DNA from 2 places in the Abyssisolibacter fermentans genome. Region 1 is predicted to be linked to the other one. Evidence: a T-box and tRNA genes for the amino acid it is inferred to sense, from the RefSeq annotation. Region 1 holds a T-box; the other holds one or more tRNA genes.
The links. A T-box is a leader RNA that pairs with one kind of tRNA and senses whether it is charged. The one in region 1 lies ahead of asnS (asparagine--tRNA ligase), so its partner is inferred to be a tRNA-Asn.

Region 1 (3,375 bases):
AGCTACAGATGCACATATATCGATACTTATATATGATATAATATTTTTTTATATTTGTCAAATTATCTAATTTTAAGGCTTTCCTCTATGTATTCTAAATATATATTAGTTTGTAAAGCATATTACAGTCATATAAAAGTAATCCTAGAAAAAGTACATTAAACAATACTTTTATACAAAACCATACAATAATCGTTTGCAATTATTTAGTACAATTAGTGAAACTACACTCATTATATTCCTAGAAGTAAGCAGACTAGCTTTTAAATAAATATATATTACTCTGCTTAAAATAAAAGGTATCTTCTCTCATGTTTTAATGAAAAAAGATACCTTCTTATTTTACCTTTAGAATAACGCTGATTTTACTGTTCTTGGGAATGGTATTACATCTCTTATGTTACCCATTCCTGTTAGATACATTATAGCTCTCTCAAAGCCTAAGCCATATCCTGCATGTTTAGTTGTACCAAATTTCCTAAGCTCTAAATACCACCAATAATCTTCTCTATTTAAGCCTAGTTCATCTATTCTTTGCTGTAATACGTCTAATCTTTCTTCTCTTTGGCTTCCACCTATTATTTCACCTATTCCCGGTACTAGTAAATCCATAGCTGCAACTGTTTTACCATCATCATTTAATCTCATATAGAAAGCCTTAATTTCTTTTGGATAATCTGTTACAAATACTGGTTTTTTATACACTTGTTCTGTAATATATCTCTCATGTTCAGTTTGTAAATCTGTTCCCCACTCTACTGGATATTGGAACTTGACATCTGCTTTTTTTAGAATTTCTACAGCTTCTGTGTATGTTATTCTAGCAAAATCAGAATTTGCTACATTGTTTAATCTTTCTATTAATCCTTTATCAATAAACTTGTTAAAAAACTCTATTTCTTCCTTTGCATTTTCCATAACATATTTTATTATGAATTTAAGCATATCTTCTGCTAGCTTCATATCATCCGCTAAATCAGCAAATGCTATCTCTGGTTCTACCATCCAAAATTCTGCCGCATGTCTAGCTGTATTTGAGTTTTCAGCTCTAAAAGTTGGTCCGAATGTATAAACTCTTCTGAATGCTTGCGCATAACTTTCAGCGTTTAACTGTCCACTAACTGTAAGGTTTGTTTCTTTTCCAAAGAAATCTAATGTGTTGTCTATTTTACCTTCTTCATCTCTAGGAATATCGTTTAGATCATGTGTTGTTATTCTAAACATTTCTCCTGCACCTTCACAGTCACTACCTGTTATAATTGGTGTATGTGTATATACAAACCCTCTTTCATTAAAGAACTTGTGAATTGCATAAGCAGCTAATGAACGTACTCTAAATACTGCTGAAAATGTGTTACTTCTTGGTCTTAAATGTGCTATTGTTCTAAGATATTCAAATGTATGTCTTTTCTTTTGTAGCGGATAATCTGCTGAAGAAGTTCCTTCTACTACTATTTTTTGAGCTTTTATTTCAAATGGTTGTTTTGCTCCTGGTGTAAGTTCAAATTTACCTTCAACTATGATTGATGAACTAATTGAAAGTTTTTTGATTACATCAAAATTTTCTAAGTCTTCCTCAAATACTACTTGAATATTTTTAAAGAACGTCCCGTCATTTAATTCTATGAACCCAAATTTCTTTGATGCTCTTATTGTCCTTATCCATCCAGCTATTTTGATAGTTTGATCTTTGTAATCTTGCTGTTTCCCATAGATGTCTTTTATTAATGTGTAACTCATTGTTTTTACCTCCTTATATTATTTATTGTTCAAAAAATATAAAAAACCTTTCATCCCTATATAGGGACGAAAGGTATATCTTCCGCGGTACCACCCTGTTTATTACTAAACATAATCACTTTATCAGTACTTACATACTGTCCAATCTATAACGGTTTGGTTCCGGCTAAGTCTACTCTCTGTTAGGATTTCGGTTAGCAACTCAGAGATGTTCTTCGTAAATGGCTCTCGTATCGGTCTCTCACCTTTACCGACTCGCTTTAACTACCTTCCATTACTACTCTTCTCTTCATAGTCTTTTAATATTATACTCATTATAATACATATATATTATTATGTCAAAAATTTATTTTGAAAATTTGTAGTTTTTTTGTTATTGATAACTAAGATATACATACATTACAGAAAATACCCTTTATATAGTTAAGTATATCAGTAATATATGATTTTTTTTCTACATCACTCTTAGCTATTAAATCTCCCTCAGCAATTTTTTCTTCTCCTAAATAGTACAAAACTTTTCCTAAATATTGACCTTTGTCAATGGGTGCTTTGCATTCTTCTATGATTTCAACTTTTTGAGTAATAATAGAATCTTTTTTTACTAAAGCGTATATATCTTCTTTTGCTATAGCTTCTATTGTCTTATTTTTACCATTAACAACTACTGATTCTTGTACATTTTGTCCTTGTTCTACCAGCTTTTTATAACTATAATTTTTTAAACCGTAGTCTAATAAATTATAACTTCTTTTGGTTCTTTCTGGTTTACTTTTCGCTCCCATTGTAATACCAATAAATCTAAATTCTTTATCATTATTTTGAGATTTAGGTACATTCATTGTAGATACTAAGCAATAGCCAGCCATTTCTGTATATCCTGTTTTTAATCCATCTACATCTTCAATTCTAGTTAACAATGGATTAGTATTTTTAAAAACTATTTTCCCTTTTTTCAATACTTCTTTGTTGGTGATATCTAATATCTCTGGATAGGTTTTTAAAACATATCTTGTAAGTGTCAATATATCTTTCATACTCATAAGATTTTGTTTTTCATTTTCTGGTAAGCCGTTTGAGTTTATATACTTAGTGTTTTTTAGCCCTATCTCTTTTGCTTTTTTATTCATTAAATTTACAAACTCTTCTTCACTTCCAACTATATGCTCTGATAATGCTACACATGAATCATTTGCAGAAGCTATTAACATTGATTCTATAAGTTTTTGTAGCTTTATTCTTTCACCTATTTTTAGTCTATATGTTGAACCATATTCTTTTGGAGGATTTTCACCTATATCAACATATTCGTCTAAATTTAATTTCTTTTTTTTTATTTCGTCCATTGCTACAGTATAAGTCATTAATTTTGTTATACTGGCAATTTCTATAGGTTCATCTATATTGTAACTGTATATTATTTTTCCACTTTCAAAATCAGCTAATAATGCTCCTTTTAACCCTGTATTTAAATCATCACTATATACTATACTACTAATAAATATTAATAAAACCAACGCTATACTAATTTTCTTCAAAATATCACCTACATAATTATTGTATAATTCTTGATTATTATTTAATATTTCTTCATACTCTTGTTATAATATGCTATAAAAATATTCTAAAAAAATC
Region 2 (3,375 bases), on a different contig from region 1:
TTCAGGGACTCGAACCCCAGACCTACCGGTTATGAGCCGGGCGCTCTAACCAACTGAGCTAAAGGCCCCCATCAATGGTAGGACTAAGTGGACTCGAACCACCGACCTCACGCTTATCAGGCGTGCGCTCTAACCTGCTGAGCTATAGTCCTATGATATCATGTTTCATCTATTTAATTAAGTGGTGCCCAGAGGCGGAATCGAACCACCGACACGGGGATTTTCAGTCCCCTGCTCTACCGACTGAGCTATCTGGGCAAAAAAATGGTGGGCCTTCAGGGACTCGAACCCCAGACCTACCGGTTATGAGCCGGGCGCTCTAACCAACTGAGCTAAAGGCCCCCATTAATGGTAGGACTAAGTGGACTCGAACCACCGACCTCACGCTTATCAGGCGTGCGCTCTAACCTGCTGAGCTATAGTCCTATGTATCAAAAAATTTATGGTCGGGGTGGCAGGATTTGAACCCGCGGCCCTCTGGTCCCAAACCAGATGCGCTACCAAACTGCGCTACACCCCGAAATTAATTTTCCTTATATTATACTCATTCACAGTCTTCATTGTTTTCTACATTTTATTAAATTGGCAGGGGTAGCAGGACTCGAACCCACGGCGCTTGGTTTTGGAGACCAACGCTCTACCAACTGAGCTATACCCCTACAAATGGTGGGCCTTCAGGGACTCGAACCCCAGACCTACCGGTTATGAGCCGGGCGCTCTAACCAACTGAGCTAAAGGCCCAAAATAAATTTTGGGTGAATGGCGGAGAAGGAGGGATTTGAACCCTCGCGCCCCGTAAAGGACCTACTCCCTTAGCAGGGGAGCCTCTTCAGCCACTTGAGTACTTCTCCATTTACTGGCGGAGAGGGTGGGATTCGAACCCACGTGGGCGTAAACCCTAACGGTTTTCAAGACCGCCCCGTTATGACCACTTCGGTACCTCTCCATTATTAATCTGTTATTGGTGACCCATCGGCGACTCGAACGCCGGACACCCTGATTAAAAGTCAGGTGCTCTGCCAACTGAGCTAATGGGTCATATTAAATTTATAATATATCAATTTTTATAATCCTTTGTAACGACCTCTTTGATGTCTCCACCATTTATAAAAATGGTGACCCATCGGAGGCTCGAACTCCGGACACCCTGATTAAGAGTCAGGTGCTCTACCAACTGAGCTAATGAGTCAAATTGGCTGGGGTAGCAGGACTCGAACCTACGCATACTAGAGTCAAAGTCTAGTGCCTTACCGACTTGGCGATACCCCATCATGTGGTGCACCTGGGAGGATTCGAACCCCCGGCACACGGATTAGAAGTCCGTTGCTCTATCCTACTGAGCTACAGGTGCATGTTGAAAAATGGAGCGGGTGAAGAGAATCGAACTCTCGCGACTGGCTTGGAAGGCCAGGGCTCTACCACTGAGCTACACCCGCATAATTAAATTTGGTGGAGGGGATTGGATTCGAACCAATGAAAGCACAGCTAACGGATTTACAGTCCGTCCCCTTTGGCCAACTCGGGAACCCCTCCTCAATTTATGGAGCTGGTGAAAGGACTTGAACCCTCAACCTACTGATTACAAGTCAGTTGCTCTACCAATTGAGCTACACCAGCAATTTTTATGGCGACCTGGAAGAGACTCGAACTCTCGACCTCCAGCGTGACAGGCTGGCATTCTAACCAACTGAACTACCAGGCCATTTTTTCGGCTCAGTTATAAATTATAAGCCATCTTTTTTGTTTTGTCAACACTTTTTTAAATAATTTCTAAGCATTAATCTACTAAACAATGGTGGGCACAATAGGGCTCGAACCTATGACCCCCTGCTTGTAAGGCAGGTGCTCTCCCAACTGAGCTATGCGCCCTTAAATGGTTGCGGGGATCGGATTTGAACCAATGACCTCCGGGTTATGAGCCCGACGAGCTACCAGACTGCTCTACCCCGCGACAAAACAATATTAAATATGACTCTCTACTCACTCTGTTACAGAATAAGTGATTCACACCAAATCATAAATCTTGATTCTCTACTTAAATGGTGCCGGAGATCGGAATCGAACCGATACGATCGTATAAGGATCGCAGGATTTTAAGTCCTGTGCGTCTGCCAGTTCCGCCACTCCGGCAATTACTCTGGCTCTCAGGGTGGGACTCGAACCCACAGCCTACCGGTTAACAGCCGGTTGCTCCACCATTGAGCTACCTAAGAATACTTAATATTATTACTGTTGTCCTCAAGTAACTATTTGCTTGTTTTTCAAGGACAAGATATATCTTACCATACTAACAACCCACTGTCAAGGTTTTTAAAAAATTATTTGTTCATAAATTGTAATACTAAATGTCGAACCAGTTATGTTAAGTTGTTCCAGTTATAACTATGTATCATCTGTTGATATTCTATCATACTTTTGTACTATACACACCTATAAAAATAAAAAAATATAAATTTATTAATCTTAAACTAGAATCTATCATAGTTTAGCTAAATCTTTCATAGCTTAAAATAAGAAATTTTTTTTAGGAGGATAAAATATGATAGATTTTATAAAGTATTTATTATTTCTTATAATATATTATTTACTTATTATTAAACTCGATAAACGTTTTTGCTTTAAGCATTATATATTCAATAAGATTGGTACTCGCAAAAAATATAATATTTTAATCATTGCATTATTTTCTACATTATTGATATTATTAAGCTTTTTTGATACTTCACTAATTTACCCAAATATATTAGGTGGTATACTGATTGGATCTATGCTTTCTTTTTTATGTTATTAATTTTTATTATTGAAGTAACAAAAACTCCTTTACTACCATATATTATAGTACATAGATAATCAAATGTAATATATTTATATTCGAATATCAAATCTAATTACAGGAGGTATTCTTATGGCTGATGCTCAATGTGGATGCGGATGTAGTGATAGTTTATTATTCTTTTTCTTGCTATTAGTAATATTGTTCTGTTACTGCTTTTAATTAAAATTAGTATTAGGAGCTAGTAATGCTCCTAATAACTACATAGATTTATCTTTTTTACTAACTACATAAGCTATTATTAATAAACTATACAATATTTGTAACAAGTCGCATCTGATTTCCATAATATATAATAGCTATTGACTAATTCACTAAACAAAGGAGGTTGCGTTATGGCTAACGGTCTTTTTGGAAGTTTATTCAACTGTGAAAACGGTAGCAGTTTATTGTTTTTCTTCTTACTATTAGTTATAATTTTCTGTAACTGCTATTCAGGCGGCTGCTAGTTGTAAGACTCTAGACATCTGAGTTTACAAACAATAAAAAGCTAATATTATCCTTATGATAAATAAATAGCTAATTATGCATTTAATAATAAT

Region 2: it has a tRNA-Asn gene. The T-box ahead of asnS (asparagine--tRNA ligase) is inferred to sense a tRNA for this amino acid. The anticodon was not compared.

Annotation. Positions count from the first base shown of each region.
Region 1 covers NZ_LOHE01000032.1:13,769-17,143, forward strand. Annotated here, with positions in the region: tRNA gene AYC61_RS02340 (tRNA-Arg) at 1-12, opposite strand, end outside; gene asnS (asparagine--tRNA ligase) at 349-1,740, opposite strand; T-box leader at 1,800-2,042, opposite strand; gene AYC61_RS02350 (D-alanyl-D-alanine carboxypeptidase family protein) at 2,124-3,278, opposite strand.
Region 2 covers NZ_LOHE01000042.1:4,154-7,528, reverse strand. Annotated here, with positions in the region: tRNA gene AYC61_RS06575 (tRNA-Ile) at 1-68, opposite strand, end outside; tRNA gene AYC61_RS06570 (tRNA-Ile) at 76-152, opposite strand; tRNA gene AYC61_RS06565 (tRNA-Phe) at 183-258, opposite strand; tRNA gene AYC61_RS06560 (tRNA-Ile) at 266-342, opposite strand; tRNA gene AYC61_RS06555 (tRNA-Ile) at 350-426, opposite strand; tRNA gene AYC61_RS06550 (tRNA-Pro) at 444-520, opposite strand; tRNA gene AYC61_RS06545 (tRNA-Trp) at 584-659, opposite strand; tRNA gene AYC61_RS06540 (tRNA-Ile) at 665-741, opposite strand; tRNA gene AYC61_RS06535 (tRNA-Ser) at 761-851, opposite strand; tRNA gene AYC61_RS06530 (tRNA-Ser) at 858-946, opposite strand; tRNA gene AYC61_RS06525 (tRNA-Lys) at 963-1,038, opposite strand; tRNA gene AYC61_RS06520 (tRNA-Lys) at 1,114-1,189, opposite strand; tRNA gene AYC61_RS06515 (tRNA-Gln) at 1,194-1,269, opposite strand; tRNA gene AYC61_RS06510 (tRNA-Arg) at 1,275-1,351, opposite strand; tRNA gene AYC61_RS06505 (tRNA-Gly) at 1,363-1,436, opposite strand; tRNA gene AYC61_RS06500 (tRNA-Tyr) at 1,448-1,533, opposite strand; tRNA gene AYC61_RS06495 (tRNA-Thr) at 1,542-1,617, opposite strand; tRNA gene AYC61_RS06490 (tRNA-Asp) at 1,626-1,702, opposite strand; tRNA gene AYC61_RS06485 (tRNA-Val) at 1,794-1,869, opposite strand; tRNA gene AYC61_RS06480 (tRNA-Met) at 1,875-1,951, opposite strand; tRNA gene AYC61_RS06475 (tRNA-Leu) at 2,041-2,130, opposite strand; tRNA gene AYC61_RS06470 (tRNA-Asn) at 2,139-2,213, opposite strand.